DNA from 3 places in the Bradyrhizobium sp. 147 genome. Region 2 is predicted to be linked to each of the others. Evidence: predicted binding sites of a transcription regulator. Region 2 holds the regulator's gene; each other region holds the start of a gene.
What was found. The regulator PhoB, encoded in region 2, activates phosphate uptake and scavenging genes when phosphate is short. The targets are predictions, from matches to a motif close to TGTCATNNANCTGTCAT.
Positions count from the first base shown of each region.

Region 1: a site for PhoB is predicted at 1,729-1,745, ahead of phnF (phosphonate metabolism transcriptional regulator PhnF). Genes of this name have one in related genera too.
Region 3: a site for PhoB is predicted at 1,337-1,353, ahead of IVA87_RS02370 (DUF2794 domain-containing protein). Genes of this name have one in related genera too.

Region 1 is NZ_JADPKL010000089.1:137,287-140,557, reverse strand. It holds gene IVA87_RS21775 (carbon-phosphorus lyase complex subunit PhnI) at 1-590, opposite strand, end outside; gene phnH (phosphonate C-P lyase system protein PhnH) at 595-1,203, opposite strand; gene phnG (phosphonate C-P lyase system protein PhnG) at 1,208-1,672, opposite strand; gene phnF (phosphonate metabolism transcriptional regulator PhnF) at 1,780-2,511, shown strand; gene phnE (phosphonate ABC transporter, permease protein PhnE) at 2,694-3,271, opposite strand, start outside.
Region 2 is NZ_JADPKL010000005.1:55,177-58,447, reverse strand. It holds gene pstB (phosphate ABC transporter ATP-binding protein PstB) at 1-153, shown strand, start outside; gene phoU (phosphate signaling complex protein PhoU) at 165-881, shown strand; gene phoB (phosphate regulon transcriptional regulator PhoB) at 896-1,603, shown strand; gene IVA87_RS00965 (GcrA family cell cycle regulator) at 1,855-2,367, opposite strand; gene IVA87_RS00960 (aspartate aminotransferase family protein) at 2,835-3,271, shown strand, end outside.
Region 3 is NZ_JADPKL010000010.1:13,006-16,276, forward strand. It holds gene IVA87_RS02365 (DUF1223 domain-containing protein) at 46-822, shown strand; gene IVA87_RS02370 (DUF2794 domain-containing protein) at 1,420-1,791, shown strand; gene IVA87_RS02375 (GNAT family N-acetyltransferase) at 1,826-2,356, opposite strand; gene IVA87_RS02380 (Bax inhibitor-1/YccA family protein) at 2,687-3,271, opposite strand, start outside.

The DNA.
Region 1 (3,271 bases), on a different contig from region 2:
TTTTGCAGGCGCAGGTCGCGGTCCGCCGGAAAATTCAGCGGCTCGCGGGTGAGATCGCCGACGCTGGCGCCGTCCTCGGCCTGCGGCGAGGACTCGATCAGTCCGTCGCGGCCAAGAATATCCGTCACGCGCGGCGTGGGTGCCGTTGATGCTTCCGCCGTCACTGGCGCTTCCGGCACAACGCCTTCTGCGAGCGAAGGATCGAGCAGGCGGTGGGTATAATCGAAGGTCGGCCCGAGGATCTGGCCACCTGGAATATCCTTGAAGGTCGACGACACTCGCCGCTGCACGCGCATCGCGCCGGTGTCGACCGGCTCGCTCGCGCCAAAGCGCGGCAGCGTGGCGCGGAAGGCACGGACCAGGAAGATCGCCTCGATCAGATCGCCCCGCGCCTGCTTGATCGCGAGCGCGGCGAGCTGGCGGTCATAGAGCGAGCCCTCGCTCATGACGCGGTCCACGGCGAGACCGAGCTGCTCCGAGATCTGCTCGAGCGTGACTTCCGGAACGCTTGGGTCACCGCGCCGCGCGTTTGCAAGCAGGAGATGGGCGTTCTCGATGGCGCGTTCGCCGCCTTTGACTGCGACATACATGCGGTCAGCTTCCCTTGTTCGCGACGCGCGTGGTGCGCGGGATCGCAACCACGGCATCATCGGCAACCAGCACCACATCGAGGCCGCGCGGAAACAGCGCCTCGTTGAACCGCAGGCGCTCGAACAGATCGAACGGCTTGATCGACGCCTGGAGCGTCGTGGCGCTATCGATGCCGGGGCCGCGCAGCTCCAAGCTGCGTCCCGAGCCCAGACTATCGACCTGAAGGATCAATGTGGTCGAGCGATCCGGATATTCGTTGGTGCCGAGCGCAAAGCTTTCGAGCGGCGGCAGCGCCGCGCCGTCGCTGATCAGCGCGAAGCTGGCAATCGAAGTGTCCTGCACCACCGGCGCGCCAGTGTGGAACTTGAGCCATTTCATCACGTCGGAATTTTCTGCCATGCGCGCATCGAGCCAGAGTGGCGTGTCATGATCGAACAGCGTCAGCGCGATCGCGGCGGTGCCGCGCATCATCGTATGGGGCGCTCCGGCTGTCGGAACGATGCGCTGGACCGAACCCGGCCGCGCCATCGCATCCATGACCGAACGAAAGGTCGATTGCGCCGACAGAACCCTGTCGGCGAAACCCGGCGGCAGTTCTGCAATCGTGGTCATGATCTCACCCCTCACCGCGCACCATGGTGTAGAAATCAACCTTCGTCGCGGCAGTCTTCGCCGCTGCCTGCTGGCGCCTCGTCATAAGCTGCTCGCGCAACGGCGCGATAATTTCGCGCTCGACGGCTGCGCCAAAATCGCTGGACTGCACCAGCGCGTCGCACAGCGCGATCAGCCGCGCCTTCTCACCATCGCGGCCGAGTGTGTAGCCGAAGCCGACCTCGCCACTGGCAAGCCGGACCGCCGCACGCGAGACCGTGGCTTCGCCGAGGTTGAACGGTGCACCGTCGCCGCCGACCCGGCCGCGCAGCATGACGAGACCGTTTTCGCCTTCGCGCAGATTTTGATGGGCCGGCAGGGCGAGTGTGCGGAGGCGGGCGGCGATCTCGCCCGCCTCCGCGTGCGCCAGCACGGCCATCGCGGCCTTGCGCTGGGCTTGCTGGTCATTCTGCTGGGTCACCAAATCCACCGAACTTGCCGATTCTAAGTTGTCTATGATACTAGACAACTTCATAAAGGAGCGCCATGACTGTTTCGTGACAAAGGCGTGATTTCTCAGCTAGGCTGACCAGCGATATGAGCATGCAAGACACTGCATCTTCGGGCGTCGCGCTGTGGCGCCTCATCGCCGACGGCATCGAGCGCGGTATCGCCGACGGCCGCTTTGCCGCCGGCGACAAATTACCGGGCGAGATGGAGATCGCGGAAACCTACCGCGTGAACCGCCACACCGTGCGGCGCGCGCTGGCCGCGCTGGCCGAGCGCGGCCTGGTGCGGGCCGAGCGCGGCAGCGGAACCTATGTCGAGGCGCAGAAGCTGGCCTATCCGCTGCGCTCGCGCACCCGGTTCTCCGAGATCGTCGGCGCCGGCGGCCGCGAGCCGCGCGGCCAGTTGATCGAGACCTCCAATGACGTCGCAACCCGGGAGCTGGCGCGCGAGCTCGGCTTGAAGGCCGGCGCGCCGCTGGTGCGGATCGAGGCGATTCGCCTCGCCGATCGCACGCCGATCTGCGTCTCCACCACGTGGTTGTCGGCCGAGTTGTTTCCGGGCGCAGGTGCCGTGTTCGCCGCGACGCGCTCGATGACGAAGTTGCTGGAGCACTACGGCATCCGCGACTACCGCCGCGGCGCGACCCGGATAACGGCCGGCATCGTCGACGCGACCGACGCCGCCCGGCTCGATCTTGCACTGGGACGACCGATCCTCGTGGTCGATGCCACCGACCACGATCTCGGCGGCAGACCGCTGGTGACAAAGCACTCGCGGTTCGCGGCGGAGCGGGTGGAGTTTTTGGTGGAGAACGGGTGAGCCCTCTTCCCCTCTCCCCTTGTGGGAGAGGGTGGCTCGCCGCACAGCGGCGAGACGGGTCAGGGGTCCTCTCCGCGAGTCCAGCTCTCATTTGAATGCGCGGAGACGGATCCCTCATCCGGCGCTTCGCGCCCCCTTCTCCCACAAGGCGAGAAGGGAAGAAGACTGCGGCCGCACCTGAGTTAAGCGATAGCCCTTCGTCCGATAATCGCAAAGCGCAGCTTGCCGGAAATGAAATCGATCGCGGCAACCGCAACCAAGATCATCAGGATCAGGAACGACACCTTCTGCCATTCCAAGACGCGGATCTGCTCGGCGAGCTGGAGGCCAATGCCGCCGGCACCGACAATGCCGATGATTGTGGCCGAGCGGGTGTTGGATTCGATGAAATAGAGCACCTGACCGGCGATCACGGGCAGGACCTGCGGCAGCAGCCCGAAGCGAATCTCGTGCAGCGCGCTGCCGCCGGAAGCGCGGATGCCTTCAACCTGCTTCTGGTCGGCGCCCTCGATCGCCTCCGAGAACAGTTTTCCGAAGGCGCCGAAATCCGACACGGCGATGGCGAGCACGCCGGCGAACGGGCCGAGCCCGACCACATTGATCCACACCAGCGCCCAGATCAGCGTGTCGACGCCGCGGATCGAATCCAGCAAGCGGCGAACGGGAAAGCGCAGGATCTTCGACGGCACCACGTTGCGCGCGGCCAGCAGACTGACCGGGAGCGCGAACAGCGCCGCCAGCGTCGTGCCGAGCAGCGCGA
Region 2 (3,271 bases):
GTCACCCACAATATGCAGCAGGCGGCGCGCGTCTCTGATAAAACCGCCTTCATGTATCTCGGCGAGCTGATCGAGTTCGATGACACCAGCAAGATCTTCACGTCGCCGAGCGATCGGCGTACGCAGGATTACATCACCGGCCGGTTCGGCTGAGGAGACGGGACATGGGTACTGAACATACCGCAAAGGCCTTCGATACCGACCTCCAGGAGCTCACTCGCCTCGTCGCCGAGATGGGCGGCATCGCCGAGCGCATGATCGTCGATTCCGTCGACGCGCTGATCCGCCGCGACGTCGCGCTCGGCCAGCGCGTCGTCACCACCGATGCCGAGCTCGACGCGCTTCAGAAGCGCATCGAGGAGCGCGCCGTGCTCACCATCGCCCGCCGCCAGCCGATGGCGGTGGATTTGCGCGAGATCGTCGGCGCCATGCGCGTTGCCACCGATCTTGAGCGCATCGGCGACCTCGCCAAGAACATGGGCAAGCGCGTTGCGGCGCTGGAGACAGACTTCCATCCGCTGAAACTGTTCCGCGGCCTGGAGCACATGACCGACCTCGTGCAGCAGCAGGTCAAGTCGGTGCTTGATGCCTATGCCGCGCACGATTTGCCGGCGGCGATGGCAGTGTGGAAGGGCGACGAGGAAGTGGACGCCATCTGCACCTCTCTGTTTCGCGAGCTCCTCACTTATATGATGGAGGATCCGCGCAACATCTCGTTCTGCATCCATCTGATGTTCTGCGCCAAGAACATCGAGCGGATCGGTGATCACGCCACCAACATCGCCGAGACCGTGTTCTACATGATCGAGGGGCAGGCGATCACCGACAAGCGGCCGAAGGGCGACATGACGACCTTCGCCACGACGGTACCGAATACCTAGGGAGCGACGACAACATGGGCGCACGCATTATGGTGGTTGAGGACGAGGAAGCTCTCACCGAGCTTCTGCGTTACAACCTCGAAGGCGACGGCTATGACGTGGAGACGGTGATGCGCGGCGACGACGCCGACACCCGCCTTAAGGAACACATCCCCGATCTGATCGTGCTCGACTGGATGCTGCCGGGACTGTCCGGCATCGAGCTGTGCCGGCGGCTGCGCACCCGTCCCGAGACCAAGCAGCTCCCGATCATCATGCTGACCGCGCGCGGCGAGGAGAGCGAGCGGGTGCGGGGTCTTGCGACCGGCGCCGACGACTACATCGTCAAGCCGTTCTCGGTGCCGGAGCTGCTCGCGCGCGTGAAGGGCCTTCTGCGGCGCGCAAGCCCCGAGCGGCTCGCCACCGTGCTCGCCTATGGCGACATCGAGCTCGATCGCGACAAGCGCCGCGTCGCGCGTTCGGGCCGGCCGATCGATCTCGGCCCGACCGAATATCGCCTGCTGGAGTTTTTCCTGGAGCATCCCGGTCGCGTGTTCTCGCGCGAGCAGCTGCTCGACAGCGTCTGGGGCCGCGACATCTACATCGACGAGCGCACCGTCGACGTCCATATCGGCCGCCTGCGCAAGCTGCTCAATCTCGGCCGCGAGCAGGACCCGATCCGTACCGTCCGCGGCGCGGGTTATGCGCTGGATGATCGGTTTGCAAAGGCGGAGCAGACGTAGGCCCAGCTGCGTCAACAATCTCGGCCGTCGTCCCGGACAAGCGTAGCTCCGGCAACGCGCAGCGTTGTCCGGAGCGAAGCGCCGATCCGGGACCCGGGCCCATTGTTGCGCGAAAAAGGTAACTCCGAGGCCCCGTAACCACGGCTTGCGGTGGCTATCGGTCCCGGATCGGCGCTACGCTTGTCCGGGACGACATCGGGTTTGTTGCGCCGTCACCGCGTGACGGCTGCCGGCTCGATCTCAGGAAATAATCACCGCGTGCTCGGCTTCGGTGCCGCCCGCCGGCGATCCGCTGCCGGCTGATAGGCGACGCGCGAGTGCTGGGCGCAGTAGGGCAGGCCTGACAGCGCCTTGCCGCCACAGAAGAAGAAGTCCGGGCTGGAGGGATCGCCGACCGGCCAGTGGCACGTCGCCTCGTTCAATTCCAGCAGCGACAGCCGCTGGCTCATCGGCACCACGTTGTCGTAGGTGACCGGTTCGGCCTCCACCTCGACCTCGAAGGCCTGCGCCAGCGCGGTGTTGCCGCGCGAGATCGGCCGGGTCACCCGCATCATATGCTGCGCGGGCCGCGCCTTGCGCGGCCGCGGCGCTGCCGATGAAGGGCTCTTGGCGCGGCCCGACAGGCCAAGCCTGTGCACTTTGCCGATCACGGCATTGCGGGTCACATTGCCGAGCTCGGCCGCGATCTGGCTGGCCGAAAGTCCGGCCTCCCAGAGCTTCTTCAGCTGCTCGACGCGATCATCGGACCAGGTCAAAACCGTCATTGCACCCTTTCCCTCGTTGCGCGCCGCCATCCTGGGGCCTCACAGCGAATGCTTAAGCCTTGAAAAACCCGTGCCGTCAGAATCCCTTAAGGCTCGCCGGGCGCGTGACTGACGCCCGAACGTTTACGCCGGTACATGAGGACTCTTGGGATCAGAACCGCTGCACGAGATGTCGTATCTGACAGTCCGAACGCTACAATATGGCGTGACTCCCGCGCAAGAGTCCGCCGACTCGCTTCCACATGTTCCGTGGTGAAAACCCTGCAAGATCGGCACCGCAAGACTACGGATTCGGCGTTTCGCGAGGCTTTCCGGCGGCATTGACACCCGTCTTGCCAGGCATAAGATGGTGACGCGTGCCGCCCTTAAAAGGCGGCACGTTTCGTTTTCCGGACCGGTCAATGGTGCGCTGCGCAAGGCATGCCAGGCAGGTCTCAACGTCCAAATGCAACATCCAAGTGATGGTCATGACCAACAGCGCCGCGCCGCATCTGCTTCCCGTTTTCGCCAGGGCGGACCTTGGCTTCGAGCGCGGCGAAGGCTGCTGGCTGATCGCGACCAATGGCGATCGCTATCTCGATTTCACCTCGGGCGTCGCGGTGAACGCGCTCGGCCACGCCCATCCCGCATTGGTCAAGGCGTTGCAGGAGCAGGCGACCAGGCTCTGGCACATGTCGAACCTGTTCCAGAGTCCCGATGGCGAACGGCTTGCAACGCGTCTGTGCAACGAAAGTTTCGCGGACTTCGTGTTCTTCTGCAATTCCGGCGCCGAAGCGTTGGAATGCGTGATCAAGGTCGTGCGGCGCTATCACGCCGCCAAGGGCCATCCCGATCGCTATCGCATGATCACCTTCGAAGGCGCCTTCCACGGCCGCACGCTGGCGACGCTGGCGGCGACGGGCTC
Region 3 (3,271 bases), on a different contig from region 2:
GGCGATAAGATTCCCTCTCACAAGCAATGGTGTGCGGCGTTAGACATGACAACAATGACGGCTTCTCATCCGATTTCACGTTGGTCCAGTGCCCTCTGGTCGGGTGCTCTCGGCATCTGTGCGATCGTCGCCGTCATCCGCCCCGCCGAGGCTGATCCCCGCGCCGTTGTCGAATTGTTTACCTCGCAGGGCTGCTCGTCCTGTCCGCCCGCCGACAAGATCATCGGCGATCTCTCCAAAGATCCCTCGGTCATCGCGTTGAGCATGCCGATCGACTATTGGGATTATCTCGGCTGGAAGGACACGCTGGCGGATTCACGCTTCTCTGCACGGCAGCGTGCTTACTCGCGCGTGCGCGGCGACCGTGAGGTCTACACGCCGCAGGTCGTCGTCAATGGCTCGACCCATGTCATCGGCAGCGATCGCACCGGCATCGAGAATGCGATCGGCAAGACCGACAGGGGCACGGGGGTGATGAGCGTGCCGGTGACGATGTCGCTTGCGGGCAAGCAGATCAACGTCTCGGTGGCCGGGAGCAACGAGCCCACGGTCTCGCATGGCGAGGTCTGGATCTGCTCGATCGCCAAGTCGGTGCCCATCACGATCACCCGCGGCGAAAATCGCGGACAGCAGGTCACCTATCACAACGTCGTGCGCAACCTGCTGAAGGTCGGCGACTGGACCGGCCGTCCGGAAAGCTGGACGGTGCCGATCGAGAATCTCACGCGCGATGGCGTCGACGGCGCGGTGGTCTATGTCCAGGATGGCAGCCGAGAGAAGCCGGGCCCGATGCTGGGCGCGGCGTACACGTCTCTGCACTGATTCTTTGGCGTCGTACTCTGCTTTCAATCCTCATGGTGAGGAGCGCGCCCTTGCGCGGCATCTCGAACCATGAAAGGCCCCCCGCTGATGCAATGGGGCCTCCATCCTTCAAGACGCCGCGCAAGAGCGCGGCCCTCAGGATGAGGAGAGACAGCCTTTGTGCGGATCATAGTGCGGATCAGAGACAAGTTCGCAGGATCGGAAACATCCCGACACAAACAAAAAAGGACCAACTTGCGTTGGCCCTCCTTGCCGTGCGTACAGACCCGATCCTGTCGACCCCGGGGGGCTGGGGGCTGAGGAATCCGGAACCGAAGGACCGGGTCAACGCACGTAAGTGTTTTCGCAATGCAGGGCGGCAGTCGCTAGGCGGAAAAGCGGCGATACTATGATTCCTGCTAACGATCCCGTGACGGTTTGCCGCGACGGAGTTCCACCGCTGCGTGTGTTCGGATTCGCAATCGATTCCATTGGTTGAGCTAGGGAGCCTCTTGCGGCCCGGTACGGTTGGCGCGATCATGCAATTGTCATGAGCGCAGTTCCCGGGACGGTCTTCGGGGACGCGGGGTCATGTCGCGCGATCAGGAGGCGCTTCCCATGAGTCTGATGTCGGAGGATGCCGATCCGAGCGAGCAGCGCGCGGCGGCGCGCCCCGCCGCTGTGACGACGCAGCCGAACCGGGTGACGTTCAACCGCCTCGAACTGCACCGGATCCTCAATCTCTATGGCCGCATGGTCGCCGACGGCGAGTGGCGCGACTACGCCATCGACTTCCTGAAGGACCGCGCCGTGTTCTCGGTCTATCGCCGCGCCTCGGAAGTGCCGATCTATCGCATCGAGAAGGACCCGCGGCTCGCGCGCAAGCAGGGCATGTACAGCGTGATCTCGGCGACCGGCCTGATCCTGCGCCGCGGTCACGAGCTCGAGCGTGTGCTGCTGGTGATCGATCGCAAGCTGGCGGTGGTGTAGGCGGCGTCGGGTGGACGACAAAGGCGCAACGCGCCTACTTTCCCGGCACCGTGCTTGCGCCCTCGCCGAGGGCGCGCTGCATCATCACCGTATCGAGCCAGCGGCCGAATTTCAGCCCGACATTGGGATGCGTGCCGATCATCTCGAAGCCGCTCTTGGCGTGAACGCCAATCGAGCCGGCATTGGCGGAATCGCCGATCACCGCGATCATCTGCCGGAAGCCGCGCGCCTCGCATTCGATGATCAACCGCTCCAGCAGCAGAGAGCCGACACCGCGGCGCTGGAAGGAGGGATCGAGATAGATCGAATTCTCCACCGTGAAGCGGTAGGCCGGCCGCGGCCGGTAGGCACCGGCATAGGCATAGCCGGCGACGCGACGATCAAGGATCGCGACGAAATAGGGATAGCCGCCGTCGATCAGCGCGCGATAGCGGCGCGTCATCTCGGCAAGATCGGGCGGCTCCAGCTCGAACGTCGCGGTGCCCTCGCGGACGGCCTGCTGGTAAATGGCGGTGATGGCGGGAAGATCGGCCTCGAGCGTGGGCCTGATTTCGGGTGCGGACATGGCGGCAAGATTAGAGCCTTCCCGCGGCCGCTGGAAGAGGGCAGGGCTGCTTCCCAGCCGTCATGCAGGCGCAGCAGTCTCCATCTTCTCCGTGCTGTCATGCCCCGCCTAGTGCCAATTGCGCACGGGGGCGGGGCATCCAGTACGCCGCGGCCCCTCGGCTTCTCACGAACGCTTTGGAATGCTGGATCGCCCGCCGGAGCCCGTCATCGGGCTCGCCGAAGGCGAGACCATTGGCGGGCGATGACACCGGGTATGTGGCGGCATCATGCCCCAAACAAAAACCCCGGCCTTTCGGCCGGGGCTGATGTCGTTCTCTCAGCCTATCGCTTAATCGCGCTGGCCGAGGAGCTGCAACAGCAGCGTGAACAGGTTGATGAAGTTCAGGTACAGCGACAGCGCGCCGGTGATGGCCGCACGCTCCGCGATGTCACCGCCGGCCGAGGCGTAGCCGTAGATGTAGTCGTTCTTCAGCCGCTGGGTATCCCAGGCGGTGAGGCCCGCAAACACCAGCACGCCGACCACCGAGACAATGAACTGCAGCATCGAACTCGCCAGGAACAGGTTGACCAGGCTCGCGATGACGATGCCGATCAGGCCCATGAACAGGAACGAGCCCATGCCAGTCAGGTCACGCTTGGTGGTGTAGCCGTAGAGGCTCAGCGCACCGAAGGTGGCCGCGGTGATGAAGAACACCCGCACGATCGAGGTGTGCGTGAACACCAGGAAGATCGACGACAGCGAGATGCCCATCAGCGCCGAGAATACCCAGAACAGGATCTGGGCGGTCGAGGGTGCCAGACGGTTGATGCCCGCCGAGATCACGAACACCATCGCGAGCGGCGCCAGCATGAACAGCCACTTCAGGGGGCTCACGAACATCGCGTAGCCGAACGGCGTCAGGAACAGCTTGCC